Regions from separate parts of the Bacillus tuaregi genome, predicted to be linked through region 1. Evidence: riboswitches for the same ligand, from Rfam matches in the RefSeq annotation. Region 1 holds a riboswitch; each other region holds the start of a gene.
What was found. A riboswitch is a leader RNA that binds a small molecule or an ion and turns the genes downstream of it on or off. The one in region 1 is predicted to bind S-adenosylmethionine.

Region 2: another riboswitch for S-adenosylmethionine. It lies ahead of BQ5321_RS03145 (methionine ABC transporter ATP-binding protein); the one in region 1 lies ahead of BQ5321_RS06045 (methionine ABC transporter ATP-binding protein).
Region 3: another riboswitch for S-adenosylmethionine. It lies ahead of BQ5321_RS08820 (peptide-methionine (S)-S-oxide reductase); the one in region 1 lies ahead of BQ5321_RS06045 (methionine ABC transporter ATP-binding protein).

The regions. Positions count from the first base shown of each region.
Region 1 is NZ_LT629731.1:801,800-805,928, reverse strand. Features, by position in the region: gene BQ5321_RS24380 (YuzK family famiily protein) at 42-215, opposite strand; gene BQ5321_RS06055 (MetQ/NlpA family ABC transporter substrate-binding protein) at 532-1,380, opposite strand; gene BQ5321_RS06050 (methionine ABC transporter permease) at 1,394-2,062, opposite strand; gene BQ5321_RS06045 (methionine ABC transporter ATP-binding protein) at 2,055-3,080, opposite strand; SAM riboswitch class I at 3,213-3,329, opposite strand; gene BQ5321_RS06040 (O-acetylhomoserine aminocarboxypropyltransferase/cysteine synthase family protein) at 3,466-4,129, opposite strand, start outside.
Region 2 is NZ_LT629731.1:161,420-165,548, reverse strand. Features, by position in the region: gene BQ5321_RS03155 (pyridoxal phosphate-dependent aminotransferase) at 1-172, opposite strand, end outside; gene BQ5321_RS03150 (carbon-nitrogen family hydrolase) at 317-1,096, shown strand; SAM riboswitch class I at 1,282-1,386, shown strand; gene BQ5321_RS03145 (methionine ABC transporter ATP-binding protein) at 1,535-2,548, shown strand; gene BQ5321_RS03140 (methionine ABC transporter permease) at 2,538-3,209, shown strand; gene BQ5321_RS03135 (MetQ/NlpA family ABC transporter substrate-binding protein) at 3,249-4,088, shown strand; gene BQ5321_RS03130 (iron-containing alcohol dehydrogenase family protein) at 4,129-4,129, shown strand, end outside.
Region 3 is NZ_LT629731.1:1,377,524-1,381,652, reverse strand. Features, by position in the region: gene BQ5321_RS08825 (EAL domain-containing protein) at 1-1,548, shown strand, start outside; gene BQ5321_RS08820 (peptide-methionine (S)-S-oxide reductase) at 1,653-2,018, opposite strand; SAM riboswitch class I at 2,110-2,225, opposite strand; gene BQ5321_RS08815 (cupin domain-containing protein) at 2,360-2,680, opposite strand; gene BQ5321_RS08810 (DinB family protein) at 2,838-3,344, opposite strand; gene BQ5321_RS08805 (nitric-oxide reductase large subunit) at 3,372-4,129, opposite strand, start outside.

The sequences.
Region 1 (4,129 bases):
CACTGGTTTGTATATGGTTATTATACATGATATTGTCTATTTTAGAAATGATGCTGCTTTTTGACATGGTTTTCGACGATTTTTCTGCTTTGGTTATATTCCTCTTCACGTCGATTTTCGACTTTCATTCTTACTTCATGCTTTTGGCAGTAAACCTCATAGCCAATCCCATGGGCATGATGCATGGCTTTTTCCATTTCATGAGTATAATTCATATTTAGGCTGCTAATGGTCCTCAATCCCTTCGACATAGAATGCGTCTGTTATAGCCTGATGTTTTTTATTTTTATACTCTAACACCACCGCACGATACTGCTCAAACCTGAAAATAACCCATTTTCGGCGATTTTTCCCGTTTTTTGGTTATTCATTCATATCGTTCGACACTTTTCTTACATTCTCGGCTATTTTCGTGGATAAAAACATCCCCGCTTGGCTTGCAAGACCCATTTTGTTATTGTAAAAAAAACGTAAAGCCACAGCTCCACCATCCTTATGGATGGCAGCGCTGCGGCTTTACTATGATGCCTTTTACTCAGATACAGGTACAACTGCACCTTCATATTGTTCTAAAATAAAATCTTGAATTTCCTTTGAGCGTAACACTTCAACTAACGTTTTGATTTCTTCTTTATTTTCGTCTCCGCTGCGAACAGCAATAATGTTGACATATGGTGATTCACTGTCTTCGATGGCAATGGAATCCTCAAGTGGATTTAAGCCAGCATCAATGGCAAAGTTGGAATTGATTAGTACAATGTCACCCTCGTCGTTATTATAAATTTGTGGCAGTAGCTCTGCTGCATACTCTGTGTCAAATTCTAGGTTTCGAGGATTTTCCACAATATCCTCTAATGTAGCTGCTGTTTTATCAATGCCGTCTTTTAAGGTAATTAAGCCTTCTTGTTCTAACAAGGAAAGTACACGTCCATGGTCTGCCACAGAGTTACTGATAATCACCTGTGCTTTCTCTGGTAGATCACTTAAAGATTTATACTTCTTGGAATAAATACCAATTGGCTCGATGTGGATCCCACCCGCATTGGCAAAATCATAATTATTTTCCTTCATTTGATTTTCAAAATATGGGATATGCTGAAAAAAGTTTGCATCAAGATCCTTTGAATCTAGGGCCTGATTTGGAAGCACATAATCCTGGAATGTTTCAATTTGAAGCTCAATTCCCTTTTCCTCTAAAATAGGCTTAGCCTCTTCCAGAATTTCAGCATGTGGTACATTAGATGCACCGATTACAAGCTTTTTCGTTTCTTCTTTTGAATCTGCTGAAGAATCGTCCTTACTTTCATCTGCCGCACCGCCGCAAGCTGCCAGCACAAGTACAAACACTAATGAGAATAATGCAGTTAACCACTTTTTCATTTTGACATCCCCTTTACCTTTTATCTATTTTAGTTGTTATAATATCTCCAATAAATTGGATGATAAATACAATCACAAGAACAATAATCGTGGCCATTAACGTAACATCGAAACGGCTGCGCTGGAACCCTTCAAGATAGGCTAGGTTTCCTAGTCCTCCCGCACCGATGACACCTGCCATGGCCGTAAAACCAACCAATGAAATGGCTGTAACGGTAATCCCTGAGATGAGAGCCGGAAGTGATTCCGGAATTAATACCTTCCAAATAATCGTCGAGGTTTTCGCTCCCATTGACCTTGCTGCTTCAATGACCCCTTTATCAATTTCCCGAAGGCCAATTTCTACCATACGGGCATAAAATGGCGCTGAACCGATAATCAAGGCCGGTAATGCCGCATTTTCACCAATCATCGTTCCAAATACCAGCTTTGTAAAAGGAATTAATAGAACAATCAAGATGATAAACGGAATCGAGCGAAAGATATTCACCACGGCACTAATTACTTTATTAATGGCGTAATTCTGCCATAAATTCCCCTTTGCTGTTAAAAATAATAGTAATCCTAGAATAATACCAAGAATAAACGTAGCAAGAGTGGAAATCCCTGTCATATATAAGGTTTCATTTGTCGCTTCCCACATTTTTTCCCAGTTCACATTTGGGAACCATTGATTAAGCATTCGGCATCACCTCCAAGCCAACCTGCTGTGTATCGATATACTCAATGGCTTTTTCAATTTCGCTATTTTCCCCATCAAGGTGGATAAACAAGGTCCCATAGGCCCCATTTTGTGTTTGCGAGATTTTCCCCTGAAGAATATTAATCGTAATCTCAAAATGCCGGATTAAATTGGTGATTAATGGCTTTTCAGCACCATCACCAATAAAGGTAAGCTGAACCACTCTTCCGGAATGATACTCTGAAAGCAAATGATCAATGGTTGCTTTTGTCTCCTCAGGCTCTGTCACCTGCTGAACAAAGCGCTTCGTAATGGCCTGCTGCGGATTTTTAAAGACCTCTAATACTGTGCCCATTTCTACCACTTTCCCTGCATCCATGACGGCAACACGATGACAAATCTTTCGAATGACATGCATCTCATGGGTGATTAGGACAATCGTTAATCCAAGTCTTTTGTTAATATCAACCAACAGCTCCAAAATTTGATCTGTTGTTTCTGGATCAAGCGCTGATGTCGCTTCATCACATAATAATACCTTTGGATTGTTAGCAAGTGCTCTTGCAATCCCAACCCTTTGCTTTTGACCACCGCTTAGCTGTGACGGATAGGAATCCTCTCTGCCTTGAAGTCCAACAAGCTGAATCAGCTCATCGACTCTTTTCATACGCTTTTGCTTCGAAACCCCGGCAATTTCAAGCGGGAAGGAGATATTTTCTCTTACCGTTCTCGACCATAAAAGATTAAAATGCTGGAAAATCATGCTGATTTCTTGGCGGGCTTCTCTCAGCTTAGCCCCTTTTATATGTGATACCTGTTTATCTGCGACCGTAACCGTTCCGTCAGAAGGGAGCTCCAGACCATTCAGCATTCTAATGAGTGTACTTTTTCCGGCACCACTATAGCCAATGACACCAAATATTTCGCCTTCTTTAATTTCAAGATTAACATCTGTAACGGCTGTCACATTGCCTTGCCTTGTAGAGAATATTTTTTTTACATTCTTGATTGAAATCATCGTGATTTCACCCCTTTACTATCCATAGAATATCCCATTCTGCTTAACAGAAATTAGGTTAATCATTAGCTTTTATACAAATAAATGCCTTTCCGCATATGAGCAGAAAGGCACTAGGCTGTTGCTACCTTTCTCTCATCTATCAAAGCTCAAGCGCTTTGTGTGAATTGGCACCGTGTCAATTGACCATTAGCAATTGACGGTTGCCGGGTTTCATCGGGCACATCCCTCCACCTCTCTTGATAAGAGCAAACCTGTATATTAAGTTCAAAGATATCAATTTCTCTGACAATTACGAGTGATATCGTATCATGGATAGAAAAGGGTGTCAACAAATATTCATATTCTACTATAATAATAGTTTAATCTAATTCGTCCTTACCGCTTATCGTGAAGTCTCTCCAGTTGCCTTTTGAATAGCCTGCTCTAAATCATCAATTAAATCCTCAACATTTTCAATTCCAACAGAAAGACGGATTAAATCCTCTGTTACACCGGCTGCTTGCAAGCCTTCTGCGTCAAGCTGCTGGTGAGTTGTACTAGCTGGATGAATGATCAGGCTCTTTGCATCACCGACATTCGCCACATGTGCCCAAAGTTCAATATTGTTAATGAGCTTTGCTCCAGCCTCTCTGCCGCCTTTGATGCCAAAAACGATCATAGAGCCAGCGCCCTTTGGTAAATATTTCTCCACAAGTGCTTTATCCGCACTGCTTTCACTACCAGGGTATAGAACCCAGTCGACGCCAGGGTGGTTTTCTAAATACTCGGTTACCTTTACAGCATTCGCCACATGCTCCTTCATTCTTACATGCAATGTTTCCAGTCCAAGAACGAAATAGAAAGCATTTTGCGGGCTTAAAGCAGGTCCCATATCACGTAGAAGTTGCACACGTGCTTTTGTAATATAAGCTGCAGCACCAACTGCTTCCGCATATACAAGACCGTGATAGCTGTCATCAGGCTCTGTAAAGCCAGGGAACTTCGGTGAATTCCAATCAAATTTACCACCATCGACGATAATTCCGCCTGTTGTCGTTCCATTACCT
Region 2 (4,129 bases), 640 kb from region 1:
CCTCGGCTGCCTGCTGCAAAGCCTTAACAATATGAGGAGGTGTCGGCTGGTCTGGGTTACCCTGTCCCAGGTTAATAATATCCCTCCCCTCCCCAATCGCTTTGTTCACTTTATTTACAAGTGTTGAGAAAAATTGCACTGGTAACCTTTTTAATCGATCAGAATAATTCATGAGACATCCCCTCTTTTTATGAAAATAGCAGTAGCTGATTAGAAAAATCTATTATTTATCATACAGAATAGTGAATAAAATAGTTTGCGATTTTACGTAAGATTCTATAATCTTTATAGTAACTTGTCTAGCGGTGGTGATGAAATGAAAATAGCAGTAGTGCAAATGGATATCGAATATGGGCAGCCAGAAAAGAATTATCCAAAGGTTGATGAAGCGATTAGAAAGGCTGCAAAAAACCAGGCAGATGTAGTAGTACTGCCAGAAATGTGGAACACCGGCTATGCCCTAAAGCAGCTTGACATACTAGCAGATCCTAATGGTGAACGGACAAAAACTCTTTTCTCAAATCTGGCAAAGGAATATAGAGTAAATATTGTAGGTGGGTCGGTTTCAACAAAAAGACAGGGTAAATTCTATAATACGATGTATATTGCGGACCGAGACGGACAGATCATTTCGGAATATGACAAAGCCCACCTATTTAAACTAATGGATGAACATGTCTATTTGGATGCCGGTCAAACAATGAATACCTTTGAGTTAGACGGTACGACATGTGGTGGTGTCATTTGCTATGACCTCCGTTTTCCTGAATGGATTCGTGCCCATGTCTTGAATGGTGCTAACATAATGTTTATTCCAGCTGAATGGCCGACACCAAGGATCGACCATTGGCAGTTATTGTTACAGGCTCGTGCGATTGAAAACCAATGCTATGTTGTCGCCGTAAACCGCGTTGGGTCAGACCCGAACAATGCCTTTAACGGTCATTCGATGGTTATTGCTCCATGGGGGGAAATTCTAATTGGCGGTCATACAGAAGAGGCCATCTACTATGCAGAGATCGATTTACAAGAGGTGGAAAAAGTCCGTCGCACCATCCCAATTTTCCAGGACAGACGAACAGACTTATATAATTGACTCTGTTAAAGTTATGCAGGTTGATAGAAGTGGAGGACTTCTGTACCTGTCGCAAGCTTTCGGTACAAAAAGCAATTGCTGAATGAAGTTAAACATCCACTTTTATTATTTTCTTAAAAAAGTGAATTTAATATATTGACAGATGATTATAATATTAGTACTATACTAATCATAACTAAATACCTAACTTATCCAGAGTGACCGAGGGACAAGGCCCTATGACGTCCGGCAACCCCCACATGGGAAGGTGCCAAATCCTGCAGAATGACTTTCATTCTGAAAGATAAGTCGAAATGATAGACCGAGTTTCGATGCTTCTTTCAATTGAAAGAAGCATTTTTTAGTAGAAAGGGATTTTCTAATAACGAGGAGCTAGTTCACTTATAAAACCACCTAAATAAATTGGTTTAATAGACTTTTGAAAAAGGAGGGGATTCTATGATTAATATTCAAAATCTTTCAAAGACTTATCAAACGAAAAGCGGCCCTGTCAAAGGTGTAGATAACGTGTCCCTTTTCATAAAAAAAGGCGAAATCTATGGGATTGTCGGTTATTCTGGAGCCGGAAAAAGCTCGTTGCTTCGCTGCATTAATCTACTAGAGCGACCGTCGTCAGGCATCATTAGTGTGAATGGAATTGACCTGACTAAGCTAAATAGCGATAGCTTACGTAAGCAGCGTTTAAGGATCGGCATGATTTTCCAGCATTTTCACTTAATCAGTCAAAAAACCGTCTCTGAAAATATTGCATTTTCCTTAAAGGCAGCCAAAACACCAGCAAATCAAATCAATGGACGTGTTGAAGAGCTGCTTGAAATGGTTGGACTTGCTGACAAAAAGGATGTCTATCCGTCACAGCTCAGTGGCGGTCAAAAGCAGCGTGTCGGCATTGCAAGGGCACTGGCGAATAACCCATCCGTCCTATTATGTGATGAAGCAACCTCTGCGTTGGACCCAACGACAACAAGGTCCATCCTTGAGCTATTAAAGAAGATTAATCGAGAATTAAATATTACGATTGTCTTAATTACTCACGAGATGAACGTGGTAAAGGAAATCTGTCACCGGGTGGCCATTATGCAAAAGGGAAGGGTTATCGAAGAAGGTCCTGTGTATGATATTTTCTCTAACCCACAGACAGACCTGGCAAAGGAATTTATTAAAAGTGTAGTTTCCTTTGAGATTCCAGAAGCTATTTTACAAAAGTGTAAAGGCATCATTGTAAAAGTCACCTTCAAAGGCGATGTTGCCGGTGACAGTGTGATTTCGGATACACTGCAGCGGTTTAATGTGAATGGCAATTTTCTTCACGGCTCAATTGAGTATATCGGTGAAGCACCGCTTGGGATCTTTGTCATGGAGCTGAATGGTCAAAAAGAAGAAATCAATCAGGCGCTTCATTTTATTGAAAAACGAACCGCACAGGTGGAGGTGATTCAGAATGGCATTTGACTTCAACCATTTAATCGAACTCATTCCTGATATTAACACTGCATTTTTCCAGACCATTTATATGATTGGCATTTCCTTAATCATTGCGATTGTCATCGGTCTTCCGATTGGAGTTCTGCTTTATGTAACAGATAAAGAGCTATTCTGGGAAAACCGACTCGTGCAAAGTGTTCTTGGCTTTATTGTGAATATGGTACGCTCCATCCCCTTTATCATCCTGCTGGTCGCGTTAATTCCATTGACGAAATCATTAGTCGGAACAACGATAGGACCAACAGCAGCAAGTGTTTCGCTTTCCGTTGCGGCGATTCCGTTCTTTGCCCGCATCGTTGAAACAGCCCTACGAGAAATCGATAAAGGGGTGATTGAGGCAGCCATTGCGGCTGGTGCTACTCCATGGATGATCATCAAGGATGTTCTCCTCTTAGAGGCTAAATCGGGCATTATTTCTGGTATTACACTAACTCTAATTAGTTTAATTGGATTCTCAGCGATGGCCGGTACGGTCGGCGGCGGTGGAATTGGTGATTTAGCCATTCGCTTCGGCTATTACCGCTACGACAACACGATAATGATTGCCACTGTCGTCATCTTAATCGTACTCGTTCAGCTCATCCAGCTGCTTGGAGACTTTATCTCCAAAGCCGTTGATAAACGATAATACAATAAAAAATTAAATAACAGAAAGAAGGAATCACACATGAAAAAATGGCTTATTAGTTTTATCTTACTACTTGCAGCAGTCGTCCTCGCAGCCTGCGGCGGCAATGAAGAAAAGAGTGAAACGCAAGAAGCATCGACAACAGAATCAAAGGAAATCAAATTTGGTGCAACAGCAGGACCCTATAGTGACATGGTTACAAAAATCATCAAGCCAGGCTTAGAGGAAAAAGGCTACACAGTAAAGCTAGTGGAGTTCAGTGACTACATTCAGCCGAATAATGCCTTAGATACAGGCGATATCGATGCTAACCTATTCCAGCATTCTATTTATCTCGAAACCTTTGCTAAGGAAAACAAGATGGATTTAACAGGCTTAATTTCCGTACCAACAGCACCAATGGGTATTTATTCAAACAGCTTTAAGTCATTAGACGACATTCAAGATGGAGCAACCGTTGCGATTCCGAACGATCCAACCAATGCAGCCCGTGCCTTCAATACACTTCAGGATGCAGGCTTAATTACCGTAAGCAAAGACGCAGACCCACTGACAGTATCTGAAAAGGATATTGATGACAACAAGAAAAACCTTACCTTCCAGCCAATTGAAGCAGGCCAGCTGCCTCGTGCGGTGGAAAGCGCCGATTTATCAGCAGTACCAGGTAACTTCGCATTAGCTGCCGGCATGAACCTGCTTGATGCCCTTCAGCTTGAAAATATGGACGATAAATATCGTAATGTCGTTGCCGTAACAACAGCTAACAAGGATACACAGCTAGCACAGGATATTAAAGCCGTCGTTGAATCTGAAGCCTTCGAAAAAGCCATTGATGAAGACTTTCAAGGCTTTGGAAAACCAACGTGGATGGCAAAATAATGGATTACGGTGCCTGGCACCTTTTAAAAAGGAGAATCGAA
Region 3 (4,129 bases), 580 kb from region 1:
TGTCGCAATCAAAACCTTCATGATTTAATTCATCGCCGGAAAGATGGGTCCACCTTTCCGAATGAAGAATGTCCTGTAACCAAACCCCTGCAAAATGGAGAGGTATATAGAATTTCAGAGGATTGGTTCTTGAGAAAAAACGGCCGTTTATTTCCTGTCTCGTATGTTGCAAGCCCCATCTTTGAAAATGGCAAAGTGGCAGGGTCGATTATTGTATTCCGTGATATTTCTAAACAGAAAGAGGACAAAGAAAGAATTGAACACATGGCATACCACGATGAATTAACCCAGCTGCCAAATCTTCGTTATGTAAAAGAAAAACTCGCACAGGTCATGCTCAAGCATCCATCCTTCGCTATCTTAATGATTGATATCAATCGATTCAAGCAAATTAATGAAGCGCTTGGACATGCCTTTGGTGATTTAATTCTCCAAAATGTTGCGAACAGGCTGAAAGAACACGTTCCAGGACATGTATTTGTTGGTCGGCTCACGGGTGATGAATTTGCCCTCCTATACCCTGCTTTAGATGAGAAGGATTTGGCTGCAGCCTGCAGTCAGATTCAAGCTAGAATAAACGAGCCGATGCAGGTCAAGCATCTCCTTCTCAACGTTTCCGTAACGATAGGCGGTGCACTGTATCCACAGCATGGGGATGACAACGACGAGCTTTTGAAGCACGCCAACATGGCGCTCACAGAAGCAGCTCAACAACAGGTTCCGTTTAAAATGTATAAGTCATGTATGGATGGTAAAGCACTTGACCGACTTGTTTTGGAGAACGATTTGTATTATGCCTTGCATAATCAAGAGCTTCGTCTCGTCTATCAGCCGCAGATAGATATTGTTTCTGGTAAGATACAAGGGTTGGAAGCATTGCTTCGCTGGGATCATCCAAGCTATGGTCCCATTTCACCTGACCAATTTATCCCGATGGCAGAAAATACCGGACTGATTATTCCCATCGGTGAATGGGTGCTTCGAACATCGTGTAGACAATTAAAGGAGTGGCATAATCTCGGGTACTCCTCCTTAAGCATCGCTGTGAACCTGTCCTCACGTCAATTTTATTCACAGGACCTGAACGATACGGTGAAGGGGATTCTGCTTGAAACGGAATTACCACCAGAGGCTTTAGAGCTTGAAATTACGGAAAGCATGATGATGAATATGGAGCACGCCTCCAAAACGATGCAGGAGCTAAAAAATTTAGGCTGTAAAATTGCCATTGATGATTTTGGGACAGGTTATTCTTCGTTGCATTACTTAAAGCATCTCCCCATCGACCGTCTGAAAATTGACCGATCCTTTATCCATGATCTCACAGAGAATGAACAGGATCATACGATAGTCTCAACCATTATTTCGATGGCCCAGCATTTACAGCTTGAGGTCATTGCCGAAGGGGTCGAAACACAGGTACAAAAGAATATTTTACAAATGAAACAGTGTACGCACATACAGGGATATCTCTACAGTCCTCCCTTAACACCAGAGGACTTCCTTCAACAATGGGATCAGCTGATTCAAAAGGTGAATACTCTTTAATTCGAACGAAAACGGTGTGAAACTTGAATTTCACACCGTTTTATTATGAATAATTCCTATTTCTCAGCTGATGTTTTTTTCTGTGGTTTCGTACAATTGTTATTTTATGCCTCTGCATGGAATTGAGTGTGTTCACAAAACGGAGTAATTTGTGTAATAATACGATCTTTAAAAAACGGCTTCAGCTCACATTTCTTTTGTTTAGCCAATGCAAGCTGATGATGATCAGCGAAGAAAATCAATGATTGATTATCATCAGGCTGTCCCTCTTTTGCCGTAGGGTCATGTAGATCGAAAAATAAATCCAATAGCTCTTTGTAGGATACCTTCCATGGATTAAACCATATTTCCACTATGTCTAAGTTTGTCCCGCTCGGGTGATTGATTGAAACCTTTTCAACCCCTCGTAAGGCTGTCTGAAATGCTTGTTGACTAAAGAACCCGCTTGCACCAAATACTGCTTTTTCCATTTTCGTTCGCTCCTTTTCGAGCGATAGCTTCTTAACATCCAAAAAACCTCTCTTTGCTTAAAAGAGAGGTTCGTATGTTTAACACACATTCCTCTCATCTTTCAAAGGCTGCTGCCTTTGCAGGAATTAGCACCGTTCAAGGCAAGAATTCGCCTTAATGGTTGCCGGGTTTCATAGGGCCTGTCCCTCCACCGCTCTGGATAAGAAGTTATCGCTATTTTATTTTTTTGAATTATTATATTGTTAATGATGTTAACATGTCCTTAGCTCATTTTCAAGTAAAAAATTAACAGAATCATGCATATATCCGAATCTCTTTTCACTCTTTCATCCATCCATTTTTAGCGATTCATTTTACTAAGCGTTACAAAGATAGATACATTTTCATTTCCTGTATTAGCAAAGCCTAATCTCTGGGTTCCATCACAATGTATCACCTCATTTTGACTTACGATAAGCTCATGTCCATCGATACTAAATGTTCCGCTGCCTTGAAGGACATGTAAGTATAATTCAGCACCGATGTGATAATGAGAAGGCATCTCTTGACCCGGCAGTAAATTTAACAGAAATACCTGGCTATGGTTACTTTTAAATATTATATTTTTTGAAAAATGACCTTCATTAAATAGTTGATAAGAAGGAATCGATTGTTTCTCCATATAGTTCACCCCTGTAATATTCTATAAGGATTGATTAAGTTAATCGCTCCTATTCAAGACAGCTGTTGCCATGGCATCAATAAATAACGGATTTTTTTATAGGGAGTACCATAGGCCATTTCAAGTAACGGAGATTAGATGGATAATAGATTGCTAACTAATTAGGGCACTTAACTAATTGCTGCTTTATTTCTTTCAGTTGCTGAAGATGCTGTTCTTCGTGTAACCAAATCACATCTAGCATATTCTTTAAACTAATCTCTCCAAAGCCTGGATGCTCAACTGACTTTTCTGTTAAAGATCTTTTATGTGTTTCATTAAAAATAGCTTGTGTATATTGAAACCTCGATGCTTCTAATAACTGAGTGATTTCCTTTTTACTGAAGAATGCCTCAGGCGGCACTTCGGCAGCTTTAGCTATTACATTACAAGCTTCAATGAAAGATACGTCCCTCTCCTCTACCTTTTTACTAATTGTTTTCAGAGACTGTAAGACAAATTGGGCTATTTCCTTCTCCGTTGAATACAAATGATAGAGTATTTGAGCAATCCACCACCATTCCGAACTTAATGTAACATTCAGCTGCTCATCCATTAAATCACTAATCAGTGCTATCAGTTTCAAGCGTGTTTCTCTAAAATTTTTTATTAGCCTTTTTATCACTTCATATTTGAACGAATCCTACTACTATCATTCTTCTTCATCTGCTGCTAAGTCCTGCACCGGTAGAAGTTCATTCTCCCCGTGTGTAGGCTTCCTTAGATTAAACAGTGCTTTAATACAGAAGATGACAAGCCCAATGACACCAATTAAGAAAATGGTATCCGGGACTGATCTGACTAAAAGCAAATTCTGAACGGCTTCTATGCCAAAATACGTTTCTGGGTCACGGGATGCCCAATAGCCTTGATCGTAAGCCAGCTTCAGTTGTATGAACCCAATCGGTAATAAAGTAATAAAGACCATTCCTGCTAATCCAATATTCAACATCCAGCAGATGAATTTGAGGAATTTGTCGCTCCACGCCTTTGGCTTAACGATATTTCTTAAGGAGTAAAGAAGCAGCGCAATCGCAAACATTCCATATACCCCCATCATCGCCCCGTGGGCATGTGCCGGTGTTAATTGCTGACCATGTTCAAAATAGTTCACAACTGGCAGATTGATTAAGAATCCTAGTACACCAGCACCGACTAAATTCCAAAGTGCGGTTGATATTAAGAACCAGAAGGTCGATTTATAAGGGAAATCAATCCCTCCATCTCGAAGCATTTTATATTGTGAATACGCTTCTAAAATCAATAAAGTTAACGGGATAATTTCTAGAGCAGAGAAGACCGAGCCAATGGCAATCCAGACTTCTGATGAGCCGTTATAATAATAGTGATGACCAATTCCAAGAACTCCGCTTCCTAGTAAAATCGTAATTTGGAAGTATAGTTGTCGAA